DNA from 3 places in the Exiguobacterium sp. H66 genome. Region 1 is predicted to be linked to each of the others. Evidence: riboswitches for the same ligand, from Rfam matches in the RefSeq annotation. Region 1 holds a riboswitch; each other region holds the start of a gene.
What was found. A riboswitch is a leader RNA that binds a small molecule or an ion and turns the genes downstream of it on or off. The one in region 1 is predicted to bind thiamine pyrophosphate.
Positions count from the first base shown of each region.

Region 2: it holds a riboswitch for thiamine pyrophosphate, as region 1 does, so the genes downstream of both, thiD (bifunctional hydroxymethylpyrimidine kinase/phosphomethylpyrimidine kinase) here and KNP88_RS09970 (3-oxoacyl-ACP reductase) in region 1, are expected to answer to the same signal.
Region 3: it holds a riboswitch for thiamine pyrophosphate, as region 1 does, so the genes downstream of both, tenA (thiaminase II) here and KNP88_RS09970 (3-oxoacyl-ACP reductase) in region 1, are expected to answer to the same signal.

Region 1 is NZ_JACSMQ010000005.1:119,431-130,475, reverse strand. Features, by position in the region: gene KNP88_RS10005 (glycosyltransferase family 2 protein) at 1-871, shown strand, start outside; gene KNP88_RS10000 (glycoside transferase) at 868-1,830, shown strand; gene KNP88_RS09995 (hypothetical protein) at 1,872-2,744, opposite strand; gene uptA (undecaprenyl phosphate transporter UptA) at 2,800-3,393, opposite strand; gene KNP88_RS09985 (Na+/H+ antiporter family protein) at 3,498-4,820, opposite strand; gene KNP88_RS09980 (beta-class carbonic anhydrase) at 4,963-5,514, opposite strand; gene adhE (bifunctional acetaldehyde-CoA/alcohol dehydrogenase) at 5,847-8,441, shown strand; TPP riboswitch at 8,590-8,690, shown strand; gene KNP88_RS09970 (3-oxoacyl-ACP reductase) at 8,828-9,580, shown strand; gene KNP88_RS09965 (LLM class flavin-dependent oxidoreductase) at 9,618-10,937, shown strand.
Region 2 is NZ_JACSMQ010000006.1:98,846-109,890, forward strand. Features, by position in the region: gene KNP88_RS11075 (Ohr family peroxiredoxin) at 1-173, shown strand, start outside; gene KNP88_RS11080 (hypothetical protein) at 204-371, shown strand; gene KNP88_RS11085 (type 1 glutamine amidotransferase domain-containing protein) at 396-908, shown strand; gene KNP88_RS11090 (VOC family protein) at 962-1,369, opposite strand; gene KNP88_RS11095 (murein hydrolase activator EnvC family protein) at 1,630-3,081, shown strand; gene KNP88_RS11100 (murein hydrolase activator EnvC family protein) at 3,286-4,560, shown strand; TPP riboswitch at 4,622-4,732, shown strand; gene thiD (bifunctional hydroxymethylpyrimidine kinase/phosphomethylpyrimidine kinase) at 4,849-5,658, shown strand; gene thiM (hydroxyethylthiazole kinase) at 5,639-6,409, shown strand; gene thiE (thiamine phosphate synthase) at 6,399-7,037, shown strand; gene KNP88_RS11120 (hypothetical protein) at 7,058-7,495, shown strand; gene KNP88_RS11125 (ArsR/SmtB family transcription factor) at 7,573-7,947, shown strand; gene KNP88_RS11130 (CHASE3 domain-containing protein) at 8,038-8,646, opposite strand; gene KNP88_RS11135 (YitT family protein) at 8,888-9,757, opposite strand; gene KNP88_RS11140 (hypothetical protein) at 9,896-10,498, shown strand; gene KNP88_RS11145 (formate/nitrite transporter family protein) at 10,688-11,045, shown strand, end outside.
Region 3 is NZ_JACSMQ010000003.1:284,853-295,897, reverse strand. Features, by position in the region: gene KNP88_RS07470 (HD domain-containing protein) at 1-571, opposite strand, end outside; gene KNP88_RS07465 (GNAT family N-acetyltransferase) at 564-1,100, opposite strand; gene KNP88_RS07460 (amino acid ABC transporter ATP-binding protein) at 1,159-1,881, opposite strand; gene KNP88_RS07455 (amino acid ABC transporter permease) at 1,895-2,554, opposite strand; gene KNP88_RS07450 (transporter substrate-binding domain-containing protein) at 2,612-3,385, opposite strand; gene KNP88_RS07445 (BrxA/BrxB family bacilliredoxin) at 4,178-4,603, opposite strand; gene KNP88_RS07440 (class I SAM-dependent methyltransferase) at 4,636-5,820, opposite strand; gene KNP88_RS07435 (sporulation protein) at 5,919-6,692, shown strand; gene tenA (thiaminase II) at 6,850-7,551, opposite strand; TPP riboswitch at 7,626-7,731, opposite strand; gene KNP88_RS07425 (DUF1002 domain-containing protein) at 7,920-8,801, shown strand; gene abc-f (ribosomal protection-like ABC-F family protein) at 9,083-10,945, shown strand.

The sequences.
Region 1 (11,045 bases):
TGGATTAAAAATCACTGACTCGGAATATTTTTTAATTTACGATGCTGATAATCAACCTAAACCAGATGCTGTTACAAAATTAGTAGAGGCTGCCTTTCAAACTGAAGGTGCCTGTGGCGCAGTAGGTGTTGTAAAAACGATTAATGCGAATACGAATATACTTACAAGAATGATTGCCATAGAGTTTCAAGTATTTCAATTAATTATGCAAAGCGGCCGATGGAAAGCTTTTAATACCGGTTCACTAGCCGGGACGAACATGTTATTAAAAAGAAGTGTTATTGAAGAATTAGGTGGATATGATCCGTATGCACTAGCTGAAGATGCAGAATTAACTATGCGGATAACAGCACTTGGTTACAAACTACCTGTCGTATACGAGTCAGAGACATGGGAGCAAGAACCTGAAAACTTGAAAGTGTATATGAAACAACGAACACGTTGGATGTTAGGGAATATATATTTATTGGAAAAAGCATTTGTGACTAAAGAATTTTGGAAGGGACGTACACTTGTCCATTCATTGCAACATATCTTGACCTACCTTTTATTTATTTTCTTACTGCTTATTTCAGACACAGTCTTGATACTAGGGTTGTTTGGCTACGCTTTTGATGAAGTGAGCACCCCATTAATCATGTTTTGGTTTATGACTTATTTAGTCTATACTATTCAAATTTTAGCAGCACAAGAATTAGAAAAAACTGCGACACCACTTAATGTATTGATTGGCCTGATAATGTATTTTACATATGCTCAATTATTTGTCGTACTTTTATTCCGAGGTGTTTTTGCATATGTGAAAAGTAAGCTCAATAATGAAGTGATTGTATGGGATAAAACGAAACGTGTCAAAGTAGAGCAATCATGAAACGAATTATCTTAGGTGTTATCGTAATTATACTGTGTATAGCTGCTGGAGGCGTTTACTTTACTATGAAAAATCAAGATGAAATCGTGAATCAAATTGAAAATTCCTACATGGAAAAAGGTCTGATTCGTGATTATGATAAAGTCGAATCTATGCATCTCGCTGAAAGTATTGGACAGTATATAACTTATTTAGTTGAAATCAATGACGAAAAACGATTCGAGGAACAGGTGAAAGTATTAGAAAACAATTTCTTTGTTAACGAATCAGATAATCTATTTATTAAGTGGGAATTAAATAATAAAACTTCAACTAATGCCATCGTAGATGATTTTAGAATAAGTAATGCATTACATTTAGCTGCTAAAGTGTTTGAAAAGCAAAAATACAAAGAAATTGCTACAAAGATTGACGATAGCGTTAAAAAAAATATGATTCGGTCAAACGTTTTGATTGATTTTTACGATTGGAAGTTTCAAGAAAAGGCGAAAACGCTCCATATTAATTATTTGGATAGTCAATCAGTAAAGCGATTGGGTCAATTTGATGAGATGAAAAAAATTGTTCTAGAATCTAAAAGAAGTGGACCGTTTTTTTCAGAAATATATTTTCCGGATAAACAAACATATCAGTTCGCGAATGATGCTGAAGTTAATATGATTGATCAAGTTTTAATAGCAATTGCTTATAAGGAACTGACTGGTAGGAAGGATAAATCTTTCGATCAATTCATCAGTAACGAATTATTAAAAGGTAAAATCTATACGCGTTATGATTTAAAAACAGGAGCTCCAAAATCTAATGATGAATCGAGCACAGTATATGCAATGTTGCTTTCGTATTTAGACGGTGACTTAAAAAATAAGACTGAGCAACGTCTGAAAACAATCGACTTAACCAATGCTAAAACTACACATGTATTTGATTATTTAAATGCTGCGATTGAATCAAATCGTTAATCAAAAGTACCTCGATGACTTCAAATCATCGAGGTACTTTTTTACGCGTCAAAAATCATATCACTTAAAGCACCTGTGTAAAGGCGCGTTTCTGTCGTTAAGACAATTTGATTCTTCCGCATCTTGATGGTTCCGGACAAGCGTTCATCCTGCTCCGACATGAAGGACATCCGTCCTTGCTCGACATACCGTTTTCCTTGTTGCTGTAAGACGTGGGTCTGCGTATTATCCGTCGAGACGAGATAGTCCTTATAGATAGCAAAATCCGTGAACGGCCGTTTCGGTGCGAGGAACGCCTGACTCGTTCCTCCTTGCAGTTGAACGATCCGGTAGTCGGAGTAATAAAAGAACCAGACATCATTCGCTGACGAGACGTTCATTGCGTAACAGTCATCGATGGGATAGTCGCGATTTTTAAAGACGACTTTCCCCTGGTCGTTAAAAGCGACGAGACCGAACGATCCAACTGAATTGGTCGCGGCGTCAGCAAAGACGCCTTCATCGAAATAGCTGACCCAAATGTGGTCACGCTCATCGACTTGGACATTTTGAATTCCGTCGTCGAGACAATAACTGTCAATCAGATGACCGACTTGATCGTAAATAAAAGCATTCGGTAACCATGATCCGTCGACATCGTCGTCGCACCGTGAGGCGACGAGCAGGATCCGTCCGTCGGAAAACGATTCGACATAACTGAATTCAACGTCTTCCTGGGCGATGATGATTGTATTGCGCCACTGGTCATGGATCCGATGGACATGCAAGACGGGGCGGTGCCGTTTTTCATCGTAGATTTGTTCGACGAGTAGAATATGACCGGCAATCGTCAGTCCCGTCGCGATATGCGTTCCACGGATATGTGAGGCAGTGACACGATCCAGATGCATGGTTACGGTTTTCGATGTCTCCAATAGATATCACTCCTTTTAAAAAAAGCCTGTCGCAGTAGGACAGGCTGTAAACAGATTACGTCGTACGTTGGCGTTTCTTGAGGGCGACGTACAAGACGATCATGACGACCGCTGCGATTAAGATGCCGTTCGTATAGGGAGCGGCGACGTCTTTAATCGAGCGCCAGTTCGTTCCGAGCGTCTCACCGAGATAGAGAAATAAAATCGACCACGGGATGATTGCGAGAATCGTGTAGATTGAGAACTTTGTTTGATCCATTTTGGCGAGACCTGCCGGAATGGAAATCGCATGGCGGACGACGGGGATGAATCGTGCCCCGAAGATGACACCTTGTCCGTATTTGACGAACCAACGTTCCGCGAGATCAAGATGGTGTTCCGTAATCAATACATATTTTCCGTACTTCAAGATGAGGGGACGACCGCCGTAACGGGCGAACCAGTATAAAAACAATTGCGAGAACAATCCACCGATGACGGCGGCGACGATAGCGAGTGGCCAGCCGATCGTTCCTTGAGAAATCATGAACCCACCATAGGATAAGACGATCTCACTCGGGATGATTTCAATCATCAAGCCAAGCGCGATTCCGAAATAACCTAAGTCAGCTAAATATAGTAAGACGGTATTGACGACGCTAGATAACACGTTCCACACTCCTTTAATTGCACTTCATCCCTTCATTTTAGAGAAGTCCGCGCGAAATGAAAAGAAAAAAATCATCCCGTCGTTAATACGAGATGATTTCTTCATTAAAGAATGACGGCAGCGATTGTACCGAAAATCAGCAATGGTAAGTTGTAGTGTAAGAATGTCGGAATGACCGTTTCACGCATATGATCGTGTTGTCCGTCAGCATTCAATCCGCTCGTCGGTCCGAGTGTTGAATCACTTGCCGGACTACCGGCGTCACCGAGTGCACCGGCTGTTCCGATGATGGCAATTGTCGCCTCGAGACTGAATCCGTACTGGATGCAAAGCGGGACGAAAATGGCGGCGATGACCGGAATCGTCGAGAAACTTGAACCGATTCCGACCGTGACGAGAAGTCCGATCGATAACATGACGAAGGCAGCGACGAGCTGCGAATCCCCCATCAACGATTTTGAGTTTTCGACGAGTGGTTCGATATCACCTGTCTCACGTAAAACGTTTGAGAAGCCGTTCGCTGAAATCATGACGAATCCGATGAACGACATCATCCGCATACCGCGTGTGATGACATCGTCTGCTTCACTGAAGCGGACGAGTCGTAACACGAGGAAGAGCAGGAGGCCGGTTGTCGCGGCGATGATCATCGATTCCGTCGTCAACTGGACGACGAGCGTCGCGATGACGACAATTGAACTCAGTAATAATTTGGATTTCGTGACGACGGGAATCTCGTAATCGTCCGGTGCGATGTTCCGCATCTCATATTCACGCGGTTTCCGGTAATTGTATAGACCGAGTAACAATCCGAACAACATCCCGAGCGCCGGGATTGCCATCGCTTTGATGACCGATGCGCCAGCGGTGTCCATCCCGTTTTCTTGTAAGTTCGGTAACAGAATCTGATTGAGATAGATATCACCGAAACCAATTGGTAAAAACATATACGGTGTGACGAGACCAAACGTCATGATGATGGCCATCCGGCGCCGGTCAATCTTCAAATCATTGAACAGACCGAGTAACGGCGGGATGATGATCGGAATGAAGGCGATGTGAATCGGCAAGACGTTTTGTGAACTGATTGCGAGTAATAAAATCGCGAACATGATGAACCCTTTTAACTTCTTGACCGATGTCGCATCGGCACTTCCTTTTGAGCGAGCGATTAAACTGTGCGCAAGCGCGTCCGGCAAACCTGTTTTCGACAGGGCGACGGCGAACGCACCAAGCAAGGCATAACTGAGGGCAATTTCTGCGCCGGCTCCAAGGCCGCCCGAAAAGCTTTCAATCGTTTTCGTTAAACCAAGACCACCGAGCAATCCACCGACGAGAGCGCTGATGACCATCGCGAGGACGATGTGGACACGGAAGATGGCTAAGACGAATAACAGGATGACAGCTAAAACAACAGCATTGAACATAACTTTAAAACCACACTTTCTTTTGGTATCACTGTACTATACTAAAGTATCATACAGACCGTTCTTTTTGCTGTCAAGAAAAAAACATGAAAAGGCACGACCGGTGTCGGTCGTACCTCCTTTCTACTATATAAAGACAGGTTTAGCAATCGACGCGGTCGAGTTTCCCTGTCCCGGGGTCGATGACGAGTCCATGGACGTTCGTGCCCGGTGGTAACAACGGATGGTTTTTAATCAGACCGACGGAATGGCCGACGTTTTCTTCGACTGACGTAAACCCGCGTAACCATTGTTTCAAGTCGACGCCGGATGCTTCGAGTGTCTTTAGGACTTGCGGATTGATGCCGCGTCCTTCCATCTCGGCAATCATGTTTGCCGGATCGATCGTACTCATGCCGCAGTCGTGGTGACCGATGACGATGACTTCTTCCGCCCCGAGTGCGTACAAGGCGACGAGGATCGAGCGCATGACGGAACCGAATGGGTGTGACAGAACGGCCCCTGCATTTTTAATGATCTTCGCATCGCCGTTTTTTAGACCGAGCGCGTGCGGGAGGAGTTCCGTCAAGCGGGCATCCATACACGTTAAGATCACGACCTTTTTATCAGGGAATTTATCCGAGATGAATTGTTCGTATTGTTTTTCTTCGACGAATTGTTCGTTGAACGCAAGCATTTGATTGACGATTGTCATGAAACTTCCTCCTTCAAAACAAATAAATATGTATCTTTTAATAGATTACACGATGTTTTGTCCGTCAGACAAGCAAAGAAAATAGGTGCTGTGAGAAAAGTCACAGGCAAGGGATTCAAAAAAGATGCCTTGTCCGACAACACCTTTTGAGAATGAGAACGTTTTCAATGATGTGAAATAGTTCACAGGATGGTCATGCACAAATCATCAAAAAGGCGGTATGATTGATTTGTGAAGGAAAGCACAAACTATTGAATATCAGCTTGGCATTCCTAACATCTAGTAGGGAAATGCAGACTCAGATTCGTTCCAAAATAGGGAGGAAACCAAACATGGCTGTCAAAGAAAAAATCAAACAAGACGTATCACCTGTCGAACAAACAATCAATAAAATCGTCGCAAAAGGTCAAACCGCATTACAAGAATTATTAACATTTGATCAAGAGAAAATCGATACGATCGTCCGTGACATGGCGCTTGCCGGTCTCGAACGTCACGTTGAACTGGCACGACTCGCCGTAGAAGAAACAGGACGTGGTGTCTTTGAAGATAAAATGATTAAAAATATGTTTGCGACGGAATATATCTATAACAGTCTCCGTGAAGAAAAAACGGTCGGCATCTTAGAAGAAGATGTTCAAAACGGACTAACATATATCGCAGAACCGGTCGGTGTCGTCTGTGGCGTCACACCTGTGACGAATCCGACATCAACGACGATGTTCAAAGCGTTGATCGCGATTAAAACACGAAACCCGATCATCTTCGCCTTCCACCCGTCAGCGCAAAACTGCTCACTCGAAGCAGCGAAAACATTACGTGACGCGGCTGTCAAAGCAGGCGCACCGCGTGACTGCATCCAGTGGGTCGAACAACCGTCACTCGAAGCAACAAAAGTCTTGATGAACCATACGGATATCGCGATGGTCCTTGCGACCGGCGGAGCCGGCATGGTCAAATCAGCCTATTCAACAGGTAAGCCGGCACTCGGTGTCGGACCAGGGAACGTCCCATGTTACATCGAAAAAACAGCGAAAATCAAACGTGCCGTCAGTGACCTTGTCCTCTCAAAAACGTTTGATAACGGCATGATTTGTGCATCGGAGCAAGCGGTCATCATCGATCAGGAAATCTACGCGGAAGTTCGGGCGGAGATGGAAGCACTCGGTTGCTACTTCTGTACAGTAGATGAGAAAAAACGTCTCGAAGCGCTCGTCATCAAAACCGATACATGTGCCGTCAATGCCGACATCGTCGGGAAACCAGCAACCTGGATCGCAGCAAAAGCCGGCATCGATGTCCCGAGCAACACCGTCATGCTCGTCGCGGAACTTGAAAAAGTCGGCTCAGAAGAACCCCTCTCACACGAAAAACTAAGCCCTGTCCTTGGTGCGTATAGCGTCCAGTCAACGGAAGATGCGTTCCATGTCGCCGAACGGATGCTTGAAATCGGTGGCCTCGGTCATACGGCAGTCATCCACACGACGAATGACGACTTGATGACGGCATTCGGAATGCGGATGAAAGCCTGCCGGATTCTCGTCAACAGCCCGTCAGCACACGGTGGGATTGGTGATCTGTATAACGAATTGACACCATCACTGACACTCGGTTGCGGCTCTTACGGGAAAAACTCCGTCTCTGAAAACGTAACGGCGAAACATCTACTCAATGTCAAGAAGGTGGCGAGACGACGCGTGAACATGCAGTGGTTCAAAGTACCGGAAAAGATTTTCTTTGAAAAAAATTCAGTCCAATACTTGAAATCGATTCAAGATGTCTCACGTGCGTTGATCGTCACCGATCAAGCGATGGTCGAGTTCGGCTACGCGGATAAAGTCATCCGCAACTTACCGGCAGGCGTCAGCTACCGGATCTTCGACCAAGTCGAACCGGATCCATCGGTTGCAACGGTTCAGACAGGAGCGCAAGCGATGCGCGACTTCAAACCGGACTTGATCATCGCCCTCGGTGGCGGATCAGCGATGGATGCAGCGAAAGGCATGTGGCTCTTCTACGAGCAACCGAACGAAACGTTCTCGAACTTACGTCAAAAGTTCCTCGATATCCGGAAACGGGCCTATAAATTCCCGGCGCTCGGTAACAAAGCGAAGTTCGTCGCCATTCCGACGACGTCCGGAACAGGATCTGAAGTCACACCGTTTACCGTCATCACGGATAAAGAGAAAAACGTCAAGTATCCGATTGCTGACTATGCGTTAACACCAGATGTCGCGATCATCGATCCGGAATTCGTCATGACGGTCCCGGCATCAATCACGGCGGACACCGGAATGGACGTCCTGACACATGCGACAGAAGCCTTCGTCTCCGTCCTCGCGAACGACTATACGGATGGACTGGCGCTAAAAGCGATCAAGATGATCTTCGACTACTTGCCACGCGCTTATGCGAATGGTGACGATGCCGAAGCACGCGAAAAAGTTCACAATGCGTCAACGATGGCCGGAATGGCGTTTGCCAATGCCTTCCTCGGGATTAACCATTCGATCGCACACAAAATCGGTGGGGAGTTCCACACGCCACACGGTCGGACGAATGCAATTCTGATGCCACACGTCATCCGTTACAATGCAGCGAAACCGACGAAACTTGCTTCGTTCCCGAAATATGAATCATTCATCGCTGATGAACGGTACGCAGAAATCGCACGTTATCTCGGACTACCGGCAGCGACGACGGAACAAGGTGTCGAATCACTAATCCAAGCGATCACAGAACTCGGACAACAGTTGAACATCAAAATGTCGTTCAAAGCCCAAGGCATCAAAAAAGCCGACTTTGAAGCAAAACTCGATAAGATGGCAGTCGATGCATTCGAGGATCAATGTACGACAGCGAATCCGAAAATGCCGCTCGTGACGGAACTTCGGAACATCATGGAACTTGCCTACGAAGGCGTATAACAGAGAAATAAATCATGGCAATCAAAAGAGCCTTGCTTCCGGTCGACGGAGGCAAGGCTTTCGTTCGTAATCGAAAGAGACACCGACAAAACTGTCCTGTCATTATTGACAGATATTTCTAAGACCGCTAAAGTGAAGGTAACTTGAATAGAATCACTAGGGGTGTTACTAAACTGAGATGAGTAGATACTCAAACCCTTTGAACCTGAACTAGTTCGTACTAGCGTAGGGAAGTGTAGACTCTAATAAACAAGCGAAGACCAGTCTGTCGGTTTTTTGTTATGTGATTATTTAGACGTGCGCAACTTTCCTTTTGGAGAGTTGCGCTTTTTTTGTTTACGACTTCGCTATTTAAGTTGCAAAAGACGATGAAGGAGTGGAAGACAGTGAACAGAACAGTGTTAGTGACGGGAAGCAGTCGGGGACTTGGCGCGACGATTGCAAGAGTATTGGTGAACAACGGGTTTAAAGTTGTGATTAATTATTATAAGAGCAAGGATGCGGCAGAGGACCTCGTAAATGAGCTCGGTGCAGAACATGCCATTGCCCTGTATGCGGATGTCACGAAGCGACAAGACGTCGAGACATTGATGCAGTTAGCGACAGCTCATTACGGACAAATCGATGTCGTAATCAATAATGCCTTAGTCGATTTTAAGTTCGATCCACGCGCTCAAAAATCATTCATCGATTTGGAATGGGAAGATTATCAAAAACAGTTGGATGGCACGTTGAAAGCAGCGTTCCACGTCGTGCAAAGTGTCCTGCCGCAGTTCATTGAACGAAATAGCGGCACCATCATCAGCATCGGCACGAATCTGTATCAAAACCCGGTAGTTCCTTATCACGAATATACGACGGCAAAAGCAGGGTTGATCGGCTTTACGCGTAATCTTGCATCAGAGCTAGGACAGTACGGCATAAACGTGAATGTCGTCTCCGGCGGCTTGTTGAAAGTGACGGATGCCAGCGCTGTGACGACTGCTGAAGTATTCGAATTGATTGCCCAATCAACTCCGTTAAAAAGAGTGACGACGCCGGAAGAGGTGGCGCAATTGGTCGCCTTTTTAGCGTCAGAAGCCGCCTCTGGCATTACCGGTCAAAATCTAACCGTAGATGGCGGATTGACGATGAACTGATGTCAGCGCTCAGGAGAAAGGAGTCAGGGACCTAAAGATGACGAAAACAAAGCAGTTAAACATCGGTGTTTTATTGTACGGCTGTGGCCATCATCAAGCGGCATGGTTAATGCCGGATTCTGCGATTGAAGAAATCGGGGAAAGCGGTTATTATCAGCGATTGGCTCAACTAGCGGAAGCGGGTTGCCTGGATGCTGTATTTTTTGCTGACAATCAATCTTTTCCTGCTGCAAATGCAACTGAACTACCGGCCTTTTGGCTCGATCCTGTAATCAATTTAACCGCTATTTCTCAAGTAACCCGTCATATCGGGTTAGTTTCAACGATATCGAGTACGTTTTCAAATCCGTATACAGCGGCGAGACAACTGTTAAGCCTTGATCACGTGACGAACGGGCGTGTCGGCTGGAACCTGGTTACGTCGATGACGGACTGGGAAGCGTTAAATCATAGTATGGATGCGCTCCCTGCAAGGGACGAACGGTATCAAAAGGCGGATGAATTTGCGTCTGTAATGGAAAAATTATTTTTATCCTGGGATCGAGCTGATTTCCTTTCGAGCCGGACGGACAACCGGTTGATTGATCCTGAAAAGATTCAACCGATCCATCATAGCGGGACATACTTCAACGTAAAAGGTCCTTCGTCTACACCGCGTAGTCCTCAAGGGAAGCCGGTGGCAATGCAGGCGGGTGCATCTGCCCAAGGGATTGCACTTACATCGAAGCACGCGGATGCCGTCTATTCGGTGTCGTGGAATGTAAAGCAAGCGAAAGCATTCCGGGAAAGTCTACAGAAACAAATCAAAGAAAGTGAGTCACCGGAGCGGCAGATTAAAATCTTTCCAGGATTGGTTACATACGTCGGTCGAACACGGGAAGAGGCGCTGGCGAAGAAAGCCGAACTGGATGAAAAATTACCGGTCGCGAATGCCTTGAAGCAACTGAGTTTCTTTTTGCAACAGGACTGTTCTGATTGGGATCTTGACAAAGCGGTGCCGTCCTTACCGCCTGTCGATGCGTTTTCAGGACCGGTCGGACGCTATAAAACGATTCTTGAAATCATCGATGATACAAAGCCTACACTAAGAGAACTGTTAGGTTATCTGGCAGCTGGTGGGGGACACCTGACACTGATAGGTACACCGGAAGAAATCGTCGATCAGATGGAGCTGTGGTTTGAAATGGGTATCGCAGACGGATTTAATCTGATGCCGCCGTCACTCCCGTCAAGCTTAGAGGATTTTGTAGACCTGATCGTTCCTGAACTGCAAAAAAGAGGATTGTTTAGAGAAGCCTATCAAGGGACTACGCTTCGGGAACATTTTGGTTTAGATCAGGTGGGGAGTCGGACGTGAAAAAAATCGTAAACTAAGCGTTCTTGCCAATCAGAGTCGGAGTCAGGGAAGTAGCCCGTTCGTCATGAACGGGCTACTTTTTATATTTACTGCAGAAGATTCGTTTTC
Region 2 (11,045 bases), on a different contig from region 1:
ATAACGGCGTTAAAATCGCAGCTAAACTTGTTGTAGAAGTTGTCGGCGTCTCGCAAGAAGAAGCAGAAGAATTACTTGAAAAAGCGCATGGTTTCTGCCCGTACTCTAAAGCGACACGCGGAAATATTGATGTTGATTTATCGGTAAAAGTGGTAGAAGCATTAAGCGAATAAAAACTATTCTTTTTTACGGGAGGAATCAGTATGCCAAAAGAAACTGACCGTCCAAACGAAAAGTTAGAAGATGAGCGAGAGCGTTTAACTGAACAAGAACGCAAACTGTCATCCGAGCAACAAGAGGAAATTCTTGAAGGAAAGAACGCTATGCCGGATGATCCGATTTCACCTCGCGATCGTGGACAAGATAAGTAATATAGACATTGGGGGATGATTTTAATGGGTAAAAAAGTAGCAGTCGTACTCGCGGACCATTTCGAAGATGTCGAGTTCACAGGACCAGTCGACGCATTAAAAGAGGCAGGTCATGAAGTGACAGTCATCGGTTCAGAAAAAGGTGCAGAACTCGTTGGTAAACAAGAAGATGCAAAAGTCTCTGTTGATGTCACGATTGATCAAACATCACCGGCAGACTATGATGCGCTGTTGATTCCGGGTGGATTTTCACCAGATTTATTACGTGAAGACGAACGTTTTGTCTCTTTCGTAGAAGAGTTCGATATGTCGAAGAAACCGGTCTTCGCGATTTGTCATGGTCCACAATTAATGATTAACGCTAAAATCGTTAAGGGGCGCAAGATGACAGGGTATAAATCAATTCGAATCGATTTAGAAAATGCTGGGGTTGATTTCGAAGACACTGAAGTCGTCGTCGATGATAACTTCGTCTCGAGTCGTCAACCAGATGATATTCCGGCGTTCAACCGTGAAATGTTAGCGAAGCTCGCATAAGTTCATGCAAAACAAATCCCCTTCACAGGTCGTGTAGGGGATTTGTTTTTGCGTTAAGCGTTTGGGTAATCGCAAAGCTCAGTGATGACCCCATGTGAATGCCTCGGATTCATGTAAATCAAACGACGGCCAAAAGGCGTTGACCGGTACGTATCTTCGAGGAACGTAAGTCCCTGTTCTTTTGCATCGAGAATCGCTTGATCTAAATCGTCAACGCGGTAGGCGATGTGATGTACCCCTTTACCGCGTTGTTTTAAGAAACGAGCGATTGGACTGTCAGCGCTTGTTGGTGTCAGTAGTTCAATGTGTGCATCTTCAAATTCAATGACAGCGATATTCGATGCCACGCCTGGAGCGGGGTTTGAATATTCACGGACTAATTTCCCGCCTAAAATTGTTGTATAAAAAGTAATGGCTTCTTGCATATCACGGACGGCAATTCCAGTATGATCAAGTTTCACTATAATTCCTCCCTTACACCACTAGTGTGCCAAAACTTCCCTCAAGGTGCAACGCGCAGGCATTTTCACGAAAGGAGCTTCATCGTATTACATAATTAACCAACAAACTTATACAAAATGAAATCTCACTGAAATATAATAGAGGCAAAATGAATGCTATAATCAAAAACGTTCTTATAAAATTTAAACATTAAAATGAAATTTAAATAAAGCATACTTTTGACTACGATAAAATTATAGAGAAAAAGAGGGAATACTACATGAAAAAAACGTTCGCGTCGCTCATCGTTTCCGCACTTGTCCTTTCATCAACTCCTCATTTTGCATCAGCAGATGATTTAAGTGAACAAAAAGCCAAAAACGAACAAAAGCAACAAGAAAACCAAAATACACAAAAAAATCTTGAGTCTTCTGTGAATCATGAAGGTGAGAAAATTTCGAAGACACAACAAGAAGTGAATCGTTTAGACGAAGCATTGAATGAAAAAATGTTTGCCGTCGAAGCAAAAGATCGTCAAATCAAGGCGACAGAAGCTGAAATCGTCGAACTTGGTAAGCAAATCGAAAAATATAAAGCCAAGCTGAAACGTCAAGAAGAATTGCTCGGCGATCGTTTACGTGTCATGCAAGAAAATGATGGTAATTCGATTAAATGGGAAGAAGTCATCTTTGGTTCAAAAGATGTCGGAGATCTCGTCAGCCGTGTGCTAGCCGGGAAATCCATCTCACAACAAGATGATAAGATGATTACGGATTACCGGAACACGCAAAAGAAATTAGCGAATGCCCAAGCAGAACTTAAAGATAAAAAAGCAAAGCTTGTGACAGAGAAAAAAGAATTAAAACGTCAACAGGCAGAGCTCGAACAACAAATCAGTGAACGAAACAAACGCATTAAAGAACTGAAGAAACAAAAAAAGAAATTTGAGACACAGTTGATGGACGCGAAAGAAGTTCAACAAATCTTGATTGCGCAAGAAAAAGCAATCGCGGCAGAAAAAGCGGCACGTGAACGTGAAGCACGGATTGAAAAAGAGCGCAAAGCACAAGAAGCACGAGAAGCAAAAGCCCGTGCTGAAGCTCAAGCGGCACAAGCAGCAGCCGATCAGGCAGCGGCAGAAAAGGCAGCAGCTGAGCAAGCTGCAGCAGAAAAAGCGGCAGCCGAGCAAGCTGCAAAACAAGCAGCGCGTCAAAAAGCAACAACGAATTCAACAAAACAATCAACGCCGGCACCAGCACCAGTAGCACCAAAACCAGCACCTGTAGCACCGAAGCCAGCTCCGGCTCCAGCTGCATCTTCAGCATTGTTCATTCATCCGACAAGTGGTGCGACTACACAGGGATACGGCTCAGCAAGTGGTGAAAATGGGTACGGATTCCATAATGGAATCGACTTTGGTGCACCGGTTGGAACACCAATCGTCGCAGCAGCAACAGGAACTGTCATTACGGCTTCAAGCAGTGGTCCTTACGGGAATCACATCATGATTGCTCACCAATTGAACGGAAAAACGTATACGACGGTTTACGCGCACATGAGTTCATTGAATGCGCGTGCAGGACAACGTGTCAGCCAGGGACAACAAATCGGTGCACTTGGTAGCACGGGTAACTCGACTGGACCACACCTACACTTCGAAATTCATGTCGGCGGTTATATCTACAGCGGAACAGGCCCTGCAAATAGTGTTAATCCTATGTCAATGTTATAAAATCGTAAAAGAACCTCTACATTGTAGGGGTTCTTTTTTTATACAGTTTGAATAATTAGTTGTTATATTACAAAATAACGTTTTCATTTGAAACGTAAATGAAATTTTTCTGAAACTATTACGGTGCTATAATCAATTTCAGATAGTTTTACTACGAAACATGACTTCAAAAATCGAATTCATACATAAGCGAGGAACTCACATATGCTAAAAAAGTTATTTTCTACCGTACTATTAGGGACGTTATTATTGACGAACACCCCAATCACTCAAGCGGCTACAATCAAAGAAAAGAAAGCAGATAATGCAGCTGAACAACGTAAACTAGAAAAATCAATCAAAAAACAAGAATCTAAAATTTCAAAAGAGCAACGTCAAATCAATGCGATTGATGCAGCAATCAATGAAAATATTTTTCGTGTCTCAGAAAAAAATAAACAGATTCGTCAGTTGAATGAACGAATTGAAGAGCTTGAGGCAGACATTATCCATTATGAAGAAATGTTAAAACGCCAGGAAGAGCTGTTAGGAGACCGCCTTCGTGTGCTTCAAGAAAATGATGGGAATTCTATTAAATGGGAAGAAGTCATTTTTGGTTCGAAAGATCTTGGCGATCTCTTTAGTCGTGTGATGGCAGGGAAAAAAATTGCTGAACAAGATGACAAGATGATTTCTGCTTACCTTGAAACGCAAAAAAAATTAGCGGATGCTAAAGCGACGCTCGTGGATAAAAAGGAAGAGCGAGTGAAAGAAAAAGAAGCCCTTTTGGTTCAAAAAAAGGAACTCAAACAGCAAATGAAAGCGCGTAGTGCAACCTTAAAAAAACTACGTCAAGGTAAAACAAAATTTATGACAAAACTTCTGAATGCGAAAGAACTTCAAGCGACATTAGAAGCGCAAGAACGTGCGATTGCGGCAGCAAAGGCAGCAGCTAAAGCAGCAGCGGAAAAGGCAGCAGCTGAAAAAGCGGCAGCGGAAAAGGCGGCGAAAGCGGCGGAAAAAAACAACGCCGGGACGTCTAAGAAGGTCGTAAGTGCTACGCCAGTCGCTAGTGTTCCGAGCGGTTCGGCGCAGTTCGTTCGCCCTGCGTCAGGAAGTGTTTCACAAGGATTCGGACCAGCGAGTGGTGCGAATGGGTATACTTTCCATAATGGTGTCGACTTTAGAGGGCCAGTCGGATCATCAATCGTCGCAGCAGCTTCAGGAACGGTCATCACAGCGGGAAGCGGTGGACCGTACGGAAATCACGTGATGATTTCACATTTCTTGAATGGGAAAGTGTATACAACAGTTTACGCGCACATGAATTCATTATCAGTTCATGCTGGACAAACGGTCTCGCAAGGACAACAAATCGGTACGCTCGGAAATACGGGAAACTCGACGGGCGCACATCTTCATTTTGAATTGCATATTGGTGGTTACCAATACAGTGCGACAGGACCAGCTAATACAGTTAATCCATTAGCATACTTATAAAAACGAGCTTCGGCTCGTTTTTTTTATGACGCTATGCTACAGTGAAAGGGAAATTTAAATCATGAGCAACTAGGGGAGCTGGAGGAATCTGGCTGAGAGGAAAACCATTCTGTTTTCGACCCTATCACCTGATCTGGATAATACCAGCGTAGGAAAGTTGAGATTGAAGACATGAATAAGTGACCACACTCGTTGGTTTTTCATGGCGTCGTCTGCTTTTTTACAGCGGACGGCGCTTTTTTTCGTTCCGCTTTCTCCTTGTGCTCTCATAGAAAGTGAGGTCTATCGATGAAACATGTACTGACGATTGCTGGATCAGACTCTAGTGGTGGAGCTGGAATTCAAGCCGACCTAAAAACTTTTTCTGCTCTTGGGGTTTACGGTATGAGTGTAATTACTGCTATCACAGCGCAAAATACGTTAGGCGTACAAGCAGTTGAAGATGTATCACCAACGCTTGTCGAAGCCCAGTTGAACTCGATTTTTAGCGATATTCGTGTAGATGCCGTTAAAATTGGGATGGTCTCGAATGAAAAAACGATTCAAGTTATTGCCAAATGTTTGAAACATTATCAGGGACCAGTCGTCTTAGACCCCGTGATGGTCGCAAAAGGGGGGCATGCCCTGTTAAGGAAATATGCTGAACAAGCATTAATGGAGCACTTGATGCCGCTTGCAACCTTGACGACCCCGAATATTCCGGAAATGGAACGCATGTTAGGGCAAGCGATTTCGACAGTTGATGAAATGAAGCTGGCGACGACGGAATTCGCACAAAAACGAGACATCGCTATCCTGTTAAAAGGCGGTCATCTCGAAAGTACGGATGCCTCGGATATTTTATACACGGAAGGGATGCATCATCTGTTTCAGGAGGCACGATTAAAACGCCAGCATACACATGGTACAGGATGTACATTATCTTCCGCGATTGCGGCACGTCTTGCGCTGGGAGATTCCCTGAAGGATAGCGTGATTTATGCTAAACGGTACGTAACTGAAGCAATCCGGCATGGATTTGCCTTAGGGAACGGAATCGGACCGACACATCACTTTTATGACATTTGGAGGGAAACGGATGCTTACAACCATTCATGATAAAAAACCATTAATTCATCATTTAACGAATGCGGTCACGATTAATGAGTGTGCCAATATGACCCTTGCGCTCGGGGGTTCACCTGTCATGGCGGAAGATATCCTAGAAGTCGAGGAAATGGTTGGACATGCAGATGCTGTCGTTATCAATATCGGGACATTGAACGCAGCTTCACGAGCGTCGCAATTGTTGGCAGGTCAAACGGCCAACCGATTGAAGAAACCGATTATTTTAGATCCAGTCGGAATGGGGGCGACGACACTTCGGACACAATTCACGAAAGAGTTACTCGAAGCAATTCATTTTACGGTCATTAAGGGGAACGTCTCTGAAATCAAGACGCTCATCGGTCAAGTCGGACGTTCAAAAGGAGTCGATGTCGCTTCAGGAGAGACATTAGATTTTCAAGTCGTCCATGAGTTTGCTGGACGGCTCGGGACGACTCTCGTCGTAACGGGACCGGTTGATTTCATTACAGACGGCAAGCGTCAAGTAAAACTAACCGTAGGAACGCCACGACTCGGACACATTACAGGGACAGGCTGTATGACGGCATCGCTCATCGGGACCCTACTTGGAGCAGGGTATGATGCATTCGAAGCAGCGACCTATGGGACGTATTTAATGGGAAAAGCGGGTGAAGTCGCAGATGAAGCAGCGGGACTCGGTGATTTCCGGATGGGGTTGTTCAACGCAATCAGCTTAACTACAGAAGAAAGTTTGAAAGGGGTATTGACCAGTGGAGAATGATTACACGGTTTATGCGGTAACAGATCGGCGCTTTCACCCGGACGTTGCCTTGATTGATGCGGTCGAAGCAGCAATAAAAGGTGGCGCGACGATGGTCCAGCTTCGTGAAAAACAGGCGCAAGGGAAAGAATTTCTCGAACAAGCGAGTGACTTGAAGAAAATGATGTCTCGTTACGGCGTCCCACTCATCATCAATGACCGGATTGATATCGCACAAATCGTCGGTGCAGGTCTGCATATCGGGCAAGAGGACATCCCTTTGCGGGAGGCACGTAAGCTGTTACCGGAAGCCACGATTGGGGTTTCTGTCTCGACCGTTGAACAGGCAATCGAAGCAGAGCAAGACGGGGCAACTTATCTTGGCGTAGGGTCGCTCTATCCAACGGCGACAAAAGACGATGCGAGTCAGATGACAAACGAAACACTCCAAGCGATTCGCCGGGCTGTTTCCCTTCCTCTCGTCGGGATTGGTGGAATCACACATCATGTGGTGCCCGACTTATTCGAGATGCTTGAAGGATATGCTGTCGTCTCTGCCTTATTCGCAGCACCAGATATTGAACGTGCGGCACGAGAGTTCAAAGAGGCGGTTCAGACTGCGCGTCAAATAGTATCAGACCGGGTATAATCACTGAAGAGGTGATGTACGTGAAATGGCAAGTCATTCGCTTTCGGGGAGGCTGGATTCGGTATCGAATCGAACCACAAATCATTCGAATCGACAACCGTGGAAAGTATCATTTAGGTTGGAAATTGTTTCCCTATCCGAATCGTTATGCATTTGAATTGGCGGTTTTGTTAAAAAACAAACACCGACAACGATATAAACGGCCGCTGTTGATTAAAACGGCATCCATCGCTACGGAAATCTGGGGCCATACACACCTCGATTTATTTTATCGGGTGATGTTACAAGTACCGTTACCACGCTTCCTATCGAATCGATATAAGGAGCGATTGCGAAATACAAGTATCATCGACATCGGTGTACGGGCTGTCGATACTAATCGAATCGTTTGGGATATCGGGAATCGATTAGGGGGATGGGCAGTTTTTCGTACAATCCAAAAAAAACATCGGAAATGAATCTTCACCTCGCGACTCATCGTAGTCATCTTACTTGCATTTGTTGTTTTAGGATGGTGCAATAGTTTGGAGGAGAGGTGAAGACAGTGGAGGCACCACGCTGTGAGACGATTGCGATCGATAAAAAACGTGCGACTGAAATTGGTCATGCCGTTGAAAAAATCCCGACGCTTGAGATTGGGAAATTGTTTAAAGTGTTATCGGACGCAACGCGTCTACGAATCGCTTATGCATTGACGGTCGAGCGAGAACTTTGTGTTTGTGACGTATCGGCATCAGTTGATTGTTCGATTGCGACGGCTTCGCATCACTTAAGAACGTTATTGAAACAAGGTCTCGTCAAATATCGTAAAGAAGGAAAAGTTGTCTATTATTCACTTGATGACCATCATGTCTCGTCGTTAGTTCATTTGGCAATGGAGCATGTGAATGAAGGAAAGGCTTCTTCTTGAGAAAAATACAAAAAAACGCACCGCAGTCCGATAAAGAACTGCGGTGCGTTTTTTAGCTTTTTCACGAAGCTAATCGTATGAAACAACAGATCACTTGATTCGATGGAAGAGCGTGATGGTCACACTGATGAGTAGAAAGGCTAAAATGGATAGACTAAAGCACATCCGTTTATAGGATGCTGTCACGAGCGCCGTGTTTTCGAGTTCTTGATCTAATTCGGTATACAATTGATCTTTAACTTGAGCAAGATCTTCAAGAATGGTCTGCGTGGTCTGCGTCGATTGTTTCGCTAAAGCGGTAGCTGCCTGTGAACCGTTTGTTTCATAAAGGCTGAAAACGGTTTCGATTTCTTTTTCCCATGCATTGTTACGGGTTAACAAATCTTTAATCGGTACGGGTGTTTCGTTCGAAGCATTGAGCACACGGCGTAAATCATGAATTTTGGTCGTGCAGAAGTAGTATTGTTCAATGTAACGGTCGTCTTCATAGAGCAATAGGCCGCGAACGGCATTTGCCCGATCCCGATTGTATTCGACGAGTTGGTCGACTTGTTTAATCATCGGGATATCATGGGCGTGCATCTCTTCTGTCATTTTTGAAATGGTACGATAACCTGTCAAGGCATAGATGAGAGGAATCGAAGCGAACAAACTGACTAAAAGAATGAGAGAGATGCGGTAGCGCCAAAGTTTATTCATGCAATCATTCCTTCATAAGCTAACTAGTAATGTCATTAGCTTAACCACTAATTCCCAAAAAGTGAAGAGTTATCTATTTTTTAGGGGAACATCTTTTGGTTACGGGAATCCAATCGTTTTATATTTTGAGATGAAACCTGAAGCGATACCAAACGTAGACGTATATGATGGGTCAGCCTTCGTTTACAAAAAACAACCCACCTCATGACAGGGGGGTGTCGTTTCATCGTGTGCGGTTCATTTAAAAAGAGTAGGAATGTTCTTTGTAATTTCCAAAGACGGTATGAATCTCAGAGAAGGTGACGAAGGCATTAGGTTCGACAGAGGAAACAATTTCCTGAAGACGAACGATTTCATTATTCTGTACGACGACATAAACCATCTTCTTTGTCCGGTTGGAATAGCCACCGCGCGCATCGAGAATCGTGACACCACGACCGAGTTCTTTTGTGATGACGTCGTTGATTTCATCTGCTTTTTCACAAATGATAATACATTGTTTAGAAGCAGAGTAAAAACTATAGACCGTTTGCAACGCCTTGGCGCGAACGAAGCTCATAATTAATGCATACATAACATGTTTTAAGTCGAAGACTAACCAAACTAAGATATAGATCACTAAATCCTGCATTAAAAAAATACGCGGGAGCGGCCAGTTATGGAAGCGGGCATAAAAGAACTTTCCGAGGATGTCGAGTCCACCTGTCGAAGCGCCGCCAAAGAAGATTAATGCCATTGCGAGCCCGGAAACTAACCCTGCAAAAATGGAGGCGACGAGAGGATCGTTTAATGACTCAGGAACCACTTGTGTTGGAATCCAATCAATTAAAAATGAAGAAATAAGGACGATAATTCCTGAAAGTAGCATGAATCGTTTTCTTAAGAAGCGAAAACCAAGTAAGAAAAGCGGGATATTCAAGACAAGTTGGGTCAGTCCGATAGGCGTATTGAACAACTCTTGGAAAATAAGTGTGATTCCCATGATGCCGCCAGATCCAATGTCATTTGGAGATAATAAAAGGCTGATATAAAGGGAGTAAAGAAGTGTACCGATTAAAAGGAAACTGATTTTTTCTGTTCGTTTTTTCTTGCTCGTTTGTTTAGTCTTCATTGTGATTGATGAGAAATCCTCATGCTCCTCCTTCGTAAAGTATCTGCCTGCAAGAGTACGCCTATATAGCATTAAATTCAACCCCTCAACTGAAAAATATCGTAAAAAGGTGACGCGGGTCGAAAGGAATTGAGTGAATTGAAAAAAATCCTTTTATTTTTATGCTGTGCGCTCATTGGATTAAGTACAGGTTCCGTTTTTATGTTGCATTACTCGAGGGAATCCCCTGACAATAAGTGGCGTGATGGAGCACTGGTCACCCGATATGTCGGAACATCGGTTGCAAATACAAATGCAATGACAGGATTTATTGAACGATTTCCATTTTCAGACGCACTTAAACAAGTACAGATTGAAGGAACTACCGTTTCCTTACGTTATGAAGTGACGGGTAAATCCAGAAAAGAATGGGTCGGGACAAATCATGAATGGATTGATCCGTCTACACCCTCTTTTATCAAAAGTCGATTTCCGCAACTCGTCATGCACCATACGCTGGCTCTTTTTTTAGCGATTCCTAATGTAATGACAGTTGAAATTCAATATACGGATCCTGTATCAATCCTTCAAATTAAAATCACGCGTACTGATTTTGAAGGGTATACACCACGCGATATTGAGCGAGCTTCGACGTCCACTAACCGCTTTAATCGTGTAGTCATTGACGACTATGTATTAGTTGAATCAAGGCGAAAATCCTTTCTGGAATACTTCCGTTCACAACTCAAAATATACCCGTAAAGTAGTTGTATCTAGCAAGAAAAAGCTTTTTTCACAAACTTGACACAATGGTATCGTTTACATGTCATTCTTTCGTAAAAACCTTAAATAAGGGGTAGGCAGGGGTTGAACATCTTATAAGATGGAAGTATGATAATAAGTGAACAAACATTGTGAAGTGTTGAACAAGAAGAAAGCGAGGTTTCTACAATGAATGAAGTAGAAGCATTAGAAGGGCTAAGAAATAAAGCGGTTAAATCAACTAAAATGCTACAAATGCGTCCACTCGAATATTTAGTTCGTGCCATGCTTGCTGGGGTATTCATCGGTTTTGCTATCATATTTACACTCAAAGCAATCAACGGACTTTATCTAAATGAATCGGCTGCGATGACGCTCGTCGGTGGATTAACTTTTGGTGTTGCGCTTGTCTTAATCGTCTACGGCGGTGCAGAACTGTTTACAGGAAATACGATGTACTTTACTACGGCGACGATGCGTGGATACACTACGAAAATGGATACGTTTAAAGTATGGACGATTTGTTTGATTGGTAATGGTCTCGGAG
Region 3 (11,045 bases), on a different contig from region 1:
CCAAAAATTCAACCATGAACGCATGCCGTTCCTCTGCGATGCCTTTTGCCGTTTCGGTATTCATCAAGTCCTTTAACAAAAGTAACTTCTCATAAAAATGATTGATTGTGCTCGAAGGACTCGTCCGGTCTCCCGGCTTGCGTGGTCTTAAACCGGGTACATGCATCGGTGCTTGGGTCAATGCTCCATACTGGAAGGTCCGGGCGACCCCGATGGCACCGATCGCATCTAACCGATCCGCGTCCTGGACAATTTTCCCTTCCAGCGTCTCAAGTGGTGGACGGTCCCCCCCTTTAAAAGACATCCCGTCAATGATTTGCAGGATCTGCCGCTGCCGGTCGTCCAAGACTTTTCCTGACAAAAACAGGGCGACGGAAGAAAGCGTTCCCCCAAGTTTCGTGTCAGCGACATCATGCAGGAGTGCCGCCAGTTCAATCGTCAACAAATCCCCGCCTTCCGTCGCAGCAATCTGTAAAGCCATTTTCCGGACCCGTTCGATATGGGCATAGTCATGTCCTGAAAAATCCGTCGCGTGAAAGGCACGGACGAACTGTTCCGTTTCGTTAATCATAAAAATCCTCCCACTCCGTCTGCAACAATCCGTAAAGCAACATGTCATGCCGCTTACCATCCCGCTTTAAAAATTGCCGGTACGTGCCTTCGTGGACGAAGCCGAGTCGTTCGTATAGCGCAATCGCACGCTCATTATAGGCAAAGACCGTCAACTGGATCCGCTCGAGGTTGAGCTCATAAAAGCCGTATCGCAGTAAGAGCTGTAATGCTTTTCGCCCATACCCGTTCCCGGCTTCATTTGGATCGATTCCAATCATCAACCAGGCCGTCCCGTTCGACCATAAGATATCTTCAAGGGAGACGACACCAATCAGACGCTCGGCATCCGTCCGACGAACGGCGAACCGAAACGTCTCATGGGCATCACTCGCAAGCATCCCGTTGATTTTTTCATCTGACAAAAACCGATATGGTGTCGCACTCAAGTTGCGTGCAAACATCGCATCGTCAAGAAAGCCCCGGTAGACTTCCGTATCTGCCGCTTGGAAACGTGTCAGCCGGATGCCTTTCCCCTCTAGTAACTTCACTTCAATCATCCTCCTCAAAAAACGCCACCCCTTTGATGAAAGAGATGGCGGTTATGTGTTATAAGACTTTTTCCAAGAATTTTTTCGCACGATCCGTTTTTGGATGATCAAACAACTCGACCGGCGTTCCTTCTTCCATCAAAATGCCTTCATCGAGGAACAGGACACGGTCGGCGACTTCTTTTGCGAAGCCCATCTCGTGCGTGACGATGACCATCGTCATCCCACTTTCCGCCAGTTGCTTCATGACATCGAGGACTTCATTGACCATTTCCGGGTCGAGTGCTGATGTCGGTTCATCGAACAACATGACGTTCGGCTCCATCGCGAGGGCACGGGCAATCGCAACACGTTGCTTTTGACCACCGGATAGCTGGTTCGGGAAATTATCCCGTTTTTCAGCGAGACCCACGCGTTCAAGTAATACTTCGCCCCGTTTGATTGCGTCCTCTTTTGATAAACCGAGGACATTGATTGGGGCATAAATCAAGTTATCGAGCACTGACTTATGAGGGAACAGGTTAAACTGTTGAAACACCATTCCGATGTTTTGACGCGCTTTCGCGATATTCGCTTTCGGTTTTGTCAATTCGAAGCCGTCGACATTAATCATTCCACCTGTCGGTTGCTCCAAAAGGTTGATACAACGTAAGAACGTCGACTTCCCTGAACCCGACGGTCCGATGACTGCGACAACTTCCCCACGACCGACTGTCGTCGTGATGCCTTTTAATACTTCTAACTTCCCGAACTGTTTGTACAGATCGGTGACTTGAATCATAGGTTCCATCTGATTACCCACTCTTTCTCATAGCTTTTTCGACTTGTTGACCAATCAAGGACAATCCCATGACAAGGACGAAATAGACGAGTCCCGCAAATAACAAGGGTTCGAAGTACAATGCTTTTTCTCCACCGACGACTTGCGCCCGGCGCATGATATCGAGAACACCGACTGTCGAGACGAGGGCCGATTCTTTTGTTAACGTGATCAGTTCATTCATGATGGCTGGTAAAATGTTTTTGAACGCTTGCGGTAAGATGATTGACCGCAATTGTTTCATGTAAGGGATACCGAGTGCATCTGCCGCTTCCCATTGTCCACGATCGACTGCTTGAATTCCTGCCCGGATGATTTCCGAGATGTAAGCACCCGAGTTCAATGAAAAGGCGATGACTGCGGATTGATAGCCTGTCGTGACGTAACCCGTCAGTTGCGGTAAACCGAAGTGAATGATTGCCAGTTGCAAAATCAAGGGTGTTCCACGAAAGACTGCCGTATAGGCATGGCCAATGAACCGAATGAATTTGCTTTTCGTAATTTTAAGTGCTGCCACGATGATTCCGATGAACATCCCTGCGATGGCAGCGACGATCACGACTTGGAACAGAACCGGAATCCCTTGCAGAATATATGGGATTGAATCTTGAATCTTTGTAAAGTCTATCATAATCAAACTCCTAACGTCGCACAAAAGGGATGGGGTTACCCCCACCCCTATGCGCTTCTCTTATTTTGCTTCTTTTTGGAACCATTCTTCTGCAAGTTTGTCGATTTCACCTGAATCGATCATCTTTTTCAATTCTTTGTTGAACTCGTCACGCATCTTGTCACCCTTTTTGAAAGCGGCGGCTGAACCCGTCGGTCCATCTTCTTTAATTTCGTACGTTTTTAACGATGCATCTTGATCCATGTATTTGACCGCTACAGCATCTTCAATGATGAGCGCATCAATCCGGCCGGTATTGAGTTCTTGAATGATTTCCGGAATTTTATTCAACGATACGGCTTCACTGTCTTTATAACGATCTTTTGCAAGTCCTTCTTGAATCGATCCAAGTTGAACGCCGATTTTTTTACCTTTTAGTTCATCTTCCGAACTAATCGCTTCATCTTTTGTCATGACGAGGTTCTTTGATTCGAAATAAACATCTGTGAAATCAGCGTTTTTCTTCCGCTCGTCTGTCGGCGTCATTCCTGCCATGACAAAATCAATCCGACCTGAACTGAGTGCTCCGAGTAAGCTACCGAACTCCATATCTTCAATTTTTAGGTCATAACCGAGATTTTTTGTGACTTCCTTTGCGATTGCGACATCAAATCCAACGATGTCGTCCCCTTTCGCCGTATCGATGTATTCAAACGGGAAGTAATCTGCTGACGTTCCCATCGTCAATACTTTACTGTCATCACTTGAACCGCCTGATGAATCATCTGATGCACCACATGCTGCCATCGTAAGTGCGAGAATGCCTGCCATTGCCGTTGCTACTAATTTTTTCATAAATAAATTCCCCTTCCAACGCTCAATTGTCAGAACTTTAACAATAGTATGACTTATGTTTTTTTCTAATTCAATACTAAATAGCTCTGATCCGATTTATTACTTTTAGGATATACGAATATTTATTCATTGTAAAGTATAATTATCTCGTAATAATGCATAAATTGATTCTTTTTATACAAAACATGAGTAAATAACCACTTTTGAATCCGCTTACATTTTTTATTGCTATCCTCGGATTTTAATCAAGGGTACTTTCTAATTTGAAAAAGGGGATGCTATTGATTCGATTCGTCCTTCTTTTTTCATTGCTCTTTCAATAAGTCGGCCTCTGCTTCAGGTGGACTGCTAAAAAAACATCCCTTTCGCGCACACTCACTTTCACGACATACTAAAAACCGTGTTTCAATTAAGAAACACGGCTCCAGACTGTAGTCAAAGTGTTATTGGGCGATAAAAGCGTTTTTTTCGTTGCTTTCCTCGGGCGAGGCGCAAGCCGTTGCTCCTTAGTCCTCACGGACAACGAGCAGGGTCTTGCCTGCCTCTGAAAGTGCGTTAAAAACGCACTTTTCCCGTAGGAGTCAACGAAATGCGACGCTTTTTAGGTAATATCGTATGGAAAAGCCAGACATGCAAACGGTTTAGAGCGCAAGCCGTCTTGAATCGCTTTAGAACCGCGACAGGAAAGCGCGAACTGATTGCACTTAGATATAGCATATTCACTCTTCATAAGCGTTTGTATACACACGTGAGCCGTGTTTCAATTAAGAAACACGGCTCACGTTGATTCATTTATGCGTAAATTTCAATCAATGACTCTAATTTTTCAACAACTTCTTCTGCAGTAAACGATTCGATGTCGAAACGTTCAACCATCGAAAGAATGTTGCCATCTTGCATCAAAGCGAATGATGGTGATGAAGGTGGATACCCTTCAAAGTACTCGCGTGCCCGGTCCGTTGCTTCACGGTCTTGTCCCGCAAACACCGTTACGAAATGATCCGGCTTCACGCCTTCCATTCGATTGACGTAAGCAGCTGCCGGGCGAGCAATCCCACCTGCACATCCACATACTGAGTTGACAAGGACAAGTGTCAATCCTTCACGCTTCATCGCGTCATCGACGCTTTCAGCTGTCTTTAATTCTTCAAAACCAGCAGCTGCCGCTTCTTTACGTGCTGTCTGGACGACGTCTTCAAAATACATTTGGAAATCCATCGGTCTAATTCCTCCCTTATTCGTTCTCTTCCTTATTGTACGAGTTTAGATGAAATCTGTCCAAGTCTGCCGCTTAATTCTTGCGCCAAATATGGTTTCGCATGTAGTAGATCACGGAAGGCGACGTAACGGTCAATTTTTTCTTCCGACGGCTGACGGTCATTTTTATACGCACGAATCAAGACATTTTTTGGTGTATGCTCTAAATCAATGAACTCAAGCAATTGTGTCTCGTAACCGACGAGCGTCAAGATTTCGGCGCGGATTGAATCTGTCGCGAGCGAAGCGAACTTTTCCTTAATCAACCCGTGCTGCAACATGACGTCGAGTGGTGAACAGTCGAGTTGACGATTGAGTTCTTTTTGACAACACGGAACACTTAAGATGACAGACGCATTCCAATCAACGGCGCGGGCCAGGGCGACATCCGTCGCAACGTCACAGGCATGAAGCGTCACCATCAAGTCAACCTCTGTATCCTCATTGTAGTCATGGACGTCCCCGACACGGAACTCGAGATTCGTATAGTCGAGATCGCGCGCAATCGCTGTACATTCTTCGATGACTTCTTTTTTGAGATCAAGCCCGGTCACTTTCAAGTCAAAACCTTTGACGACACTCAAGTAATGATACAGTGCAAACGTCAAATACGATTTTCCGCATCCAAAATCAAGAATCCGTAACGTCCGATTCGTCGGTAATGCGGAAATACTATCTTCGACGAACTCGAGGAACCGATTGATTTGTTTGAATTTATCATACTTTTGCCGTTTGACTTGCCCGTCTTCCGTCATGACACCAAGCCGGACTAAAAACGGTACGGCGACACCATCTTCAAGAAGATGACTTTTTTTTCGGTTATGCGACAGTTCTGCTTGGAGTGGCGACTGTTTTGTTGTCTTTAATGATACTTTCATTTTCTTTGATAACTGGAACTGGACTTCTTCCGTCTCGAAGCGGAACAAAAATTGACGGAATTCTTCCATTAATGCGTCGAGTCGTCCTAAAAATTCGTCGACTCCCAAATTTTCATGTTTAATTATCCGCTCATATTGAAACTCTAATTGGATTGCATACGTATCTTTCAATAGAATCGGTTTTAGTTTGATTCTTCGAAGATCATTCGACTTTTGGCGCGGACCACTGATCGTTGCATGCACGAGAGCAGAAGCCTCGAGCTTTTGAGTGAGTAATTCTTTTACTTGGTGTAATTCCACTGTAGTCCCGTCCTTTTCTGATTGTTCTTTCGAAACTGTAGCAAATTCCACCCTATTCGACAAGTAAGGTAGCTTCATCATTAAAGGAGGAACGAACGATGTTCAAAAAACTTTTATCACAAATCGGAATCGGTGCCGCCACAGTCGATACACGACTCGACAGCGAGCGCTGTGAGCCAGGCGGACAGATTCACGGAACCGTCCATATTAAAGGCGGCAATGTCGACCAAGAAATCGATCGGATTTATTTAGCGTTTAATACACAATATAAAGAAGAAGTCAGGGACAGCACGACATTTACGACGTTCACACTCGATCGTTTTTCGCTTAACGAAGCCGCCTTTACGATTGAAGCAGGTGTCGAACGCGAAATTCCGTTTACGCTTCAAGTACCATTCAATACGCCGCTCTCGATCAGTCAATCGAAGTCATGGATTGAAACGGGTCTCGATATCGCCCAAGCAGTCGATCCGTCAGACCGGGACGCCATCATCGTCCAAGCCAATGACCTCCAATCTGTTATCTTAGAAGCGATGGAAGAACTTGGCTTCCGACTCAAGAAAGCGGACACGGAAAAACTTCCCGGGCGTTACCGGAAGGATTTACCGATCGCCCAGGAACTCGAGTATTCGGCACGCAATACGTACTTCGCCCATAAACTGGACGAAGTCGAACTCATCATGCTCCAAGACCGGTCCGGCATCGACATCGTCTTGCAAATCGACCGTCGTGCCCACGACTTAGGCTCGCTCTTCAGTGAGATGGCGGGTGCGGATGAGACAATGACGAAGCTATCCTTATCGAACCACGATTTGATGGACCGAAACGCCGTCAAACAACAATTAAACGATTTGATTGAGCGGTACAGCTGATTTCCTTACCAGAATCTTCATCATGCCTGTAATCCACCCACAAAAAAACCTGAGCGATTACCATGACTTTCTTTACGAAAGCTGAAAATTGCTCAGGTTTTGTGCGGTCTGCGGTCTGCCGTCTGATCGCGCTGATCGGCAGCGGCTAAAGCTGTGCTTACCGTTTCGTTACTTTTGCTTGACGCGTAACTCCTGTAAAAACACGATCAAACGTTTCTTCCGTCCAGCCCATTTCCCAGAAGAGTAATTCGTAATAACAGCTTTTGACAAAATGTTGTTTCATCCGTTCTCGTTCTGCTTCAGTCGCTTGCGCCGCCAATGCATCGAGACGGTCGACTTGTTCAAAGACGACCCGTTCGAACCATTCTGAACTGTATGTTGCAATCCACTGCTGATAGATCGGTGACGCAGGTGATTTCGTCAACAGTTGTTGTCCGACCTCATAATAGAGCCAGTAACAGGGTAATATCGCTGCAATCGTCTCACCAAGCGTCCCCTCACTCGCATGATGCATATGCGAGACATAGGCATAAGCAGTCGGTGCCGGTTCGAACGTTGCTAAATCTGCTTCCGTGATAGCAAGCGGTTCGAAAAAAGACTGGTGGAGCGACAGCTCAGCCGCATATGTCGACGTCGCATGTTCCGCAAGCTCTGCAATCGTCGCGAAATCTGTAGCTTTTGAGGCCGCGCGGGCTTGAATTTTTGCGAAATGTTTTAAGTAATACGCATCTTGCATGACATAATGCCGAAATTTTTCGAGCGGTAACGTCCCGTCACCAATGCCAGTGACGAATGGATGGGAAAAGCTGCTGTCCCAATACGTTTTTGCGGCTTGCCGAATTTCTTGACTGAATTTCATCCTAATTCCCCCTTTTGTTGAATCAAAAAACGCCACACCCTACGAACAGGGCATGACGTGAAGAGACAACAAAAGAGATGTTCACGCCACTTCCCTCCGTAAGTCCAAACTTAATCAGGTTCAAAGGGTCCGAACGTCTTCGTCGTCTCAGTCGGCCTACCGACTCCCCTAGTGGTCATTATTTAATTCTTGTTTAATTATACCACTTTTTCAGTCAAATCGTCCGTATTTCAGGAAAAACTTAGTATACTGTATGGGGCAGGAGACGCGTGTTCCGTTCCGCCTCAAGACCGATTCCGTTCAGGAACACGTCACTTACAATAGGATTAGTACCTGATACTATCTACTATACTCGGAGGATTCCTACTATGAATAAAGCAACAAAAATCATGACAACAACGCTGTTAGCGTCAAGCTTACTTCTCCCGACTGCTGCTTCAGCAGAACAAGTCGTCGATAAAACGATCATCACGCTCGGTGAATCGCTCGGTGCAAAAGACAAGGCCTGGGTGCTCGCCCGATTGAATGCGCCGGAAGGCATCACGCCCGTCATCGCCACGGCAGCTGATGAGGAAAAATATTTAGGGAAGAACGTTCCCCAATCGCAACTCGGCGGTAACATGTACTCTTCCGCAAAAATTGAACTCGCTGAAAAAGGCGACGGTCTCTCGGTCGCAACCGAAAACATCACTTGGGTCACAAAGGACATGTATTTGAATGCTCTCGTCACAGCGGGTGTGACGGACGCCGATATCACGATTACTTCTCCTTATAAAGTCACCGGTACGTCTGCTTTGACGGGAATCATGAAAGCATATGATCAAACGTCGGCAGAAACCGGTATTAAATTGACGGATGAACGAAAAGATTTAGCCCAACAAGAACTAGCCGTTACGTCCGATGTCGGAAAAACGGTCGGGACGGACAAAGTCGCCGAACTGATGAATGAAATCAAGGCCGAAATCGCAAAACAAAAACCGGAAACCAAAGTCGATATCGAGAATGTCATCATCCAAGTCATTCAAAATAACAACATCCAATTGTCAGACGCCCAAATGGACCGATTGACGTCATTGTTCAGCCAAATGGAGAAAGCAGACTTGAACTGGGGACAAATTGAGACCGGATTAAAAAGTGCCGGTCAAGATATTCAAGCATTCGCGACCTCGGAAGAAACGAAAGGATTTTTCGCAAAATTGTTTGACGGTCTAAGTAATTTCTTTAAATCGATTTCCGGACTGTTCAAGTAACTGAAAACGGTATCATGTCCAGCTTAACATATGGTAAACTGGCTTTATCGAAACGAAAAGGTGGTGTAGAAGATGGGTTTTGCTGCGTGTAAGCATTGGTTGATGGAACAACTTTATCTGTTGCGCGCGATTTTTCATGGAATGGCGTTCTAAGGGATCAGTCTGCCCTTTTTCTAGAACATCCATCTGAAAAATAAAGCAAAGCGCACATTCTACGGTAAACGGAGAGCGCTATTTGCGTTCTCCGTTTTTTTGATGCGCATGAAAGGAAGTTATTGATCATGATATGCGACATCCAACATCTGACAAAACAATTCGGAGGAGCATCCGTCTTAACCGACGTCTCGCTCTACCTTAAACAAGCTGACCGTATCGGATTGATTGGTCGAAACGGAACCGGAAAAACAACGTTACTGCGCTTAATCGCTCAACTCGATGCACCGGACAGCGGAACCATTTATCTAAAAAAAGGACTTTCCATCGGTTATTTGGCTCAAATCCCACAGTTCGCAGAAGAATTGACCGGCCTCGATGTTCTCTGGACCGCATTTGCCCAGGTCGTCGCCTTACGGACGACGATGCATCAGCTTGAACAACAAATGGCAAATGCCGACCACCTCGACGATGTGCTGAACGATTATACGCGCGTGACCGAACAATTCGAACGACAGGACGGGTACCTACTCGATTCAAAAATCCAACGTATGATTAATGGCCTCCACCTCGATGCCTTGCTGACACGTCCCTTTTCTCAATTGAGTGGTGGCGAACAAACGAAAATCTGCCTTGGCCGGATGCTTTTGACGGAACCGGACTTGTTGATCCTCGACGAGCCAACGAATCACCTCGACCTCGCAGCCATCGAATGGCTCGAACAATTTTTAAACAGTTATCCGGGCGCAGTCCTGATTGTCTCGCATGACCGCGTGTTTCTTGACGCAAGTGTCAATTGGATTGCGGAACTAGAAGATGGTGAATTGACGATCTACCCCGGAAATTATTCGGCGTATACGGTCGCGAAAGAACGCCTGCTCCTCGAACAGTTCCACGCCTACACGGAACAACAAAAGAAAATCAAACAAATGAAGGATGCGATTCGGCGGTTACGCCAGTGGGCAAATGAAGCCTCTCCTCCGAGCGAAAAACTGTTCCGAAAAGCAAAAGCGATGGAACGGGCACTCGAACGAATTGAGCGACTCAAACGACCACTTCTTGAAAAAACGGCGCCTGATATCCAATTTTCGTCGCACGGGCAACTCAGTCAAGTCGTTTACCGCTTGACGGATGTTGAGCTTTCAGTTGCCGACCGCAAGTTGTTTACGTCGCTTGACTTCGAAGCCGCGGCGCGTGACCGGATTGGGATCGTCGGTGCGAACGGGAGTGGGAAAACGACGTTATTACGTGTCTTACTCGGACAACTCGAACCGACGAACGGACATGTTACGCGTGGTCCGTCAAATCGCGTCGGATTTTTATCGCAACACGTTGACATGCCGGGTGAAGAGCGACTGATCGATTACTTCCGCTCACGCATTTCGACAGATGAAGGAACAGCCCGGTCCCTGTTAGCCCGTTTCCTATTTTTCGGTCCCCGTGTCTTCTTACCGATTAGTGCGTTAAGCGGCGGAGAAAAAATGCGTTTGATGCTCGCGATTCTTGTCCATTCGCCGCTTAATGTCCTGATTCTGGACGAACCGACGAATCACCTCGACATTGAATCCCGCGAGGCGCTTGAAGAAGCACTCGAGCACTTTGACGGAACGCTGATTGCCGTATCGCATGACCGTTACTTCTTGAATCGACTTTTTTCGAAAACGTACTGGTTAGATGACACGACGGAAATGTTTTCTGGTCCTTACCACTATGCTACCGAAAAACGACAGGCTCGGACAAACATCGAATCAGTGGAACCCGCGCCTATCGAGCGAGCCACCAAGACGCCAGTAACTGAGGCACGTCCACCTTTAAGTACAGACGAACTCGAACAACAGATTCAACAGCTAGAGGATGAAGTGGCTTTACTCGATGCGTCACTAGCGACGACAGAAGATTACGAAGTCCTTGCGCCATTATTCTCAGCGCGTGAACAGCTCGTCAGTCAAATTGATGTCTTCTATGAAAAATTGTTGGCCGTCGATCACTAATCAAAAGGCGCATCATTTCACCACCGCTCGCTTCATTAAGTGCGGTGGCTTTTTATGTTAAAAATGCTTTGATGACGATCTGTTTTTCTGAATCCAAAAA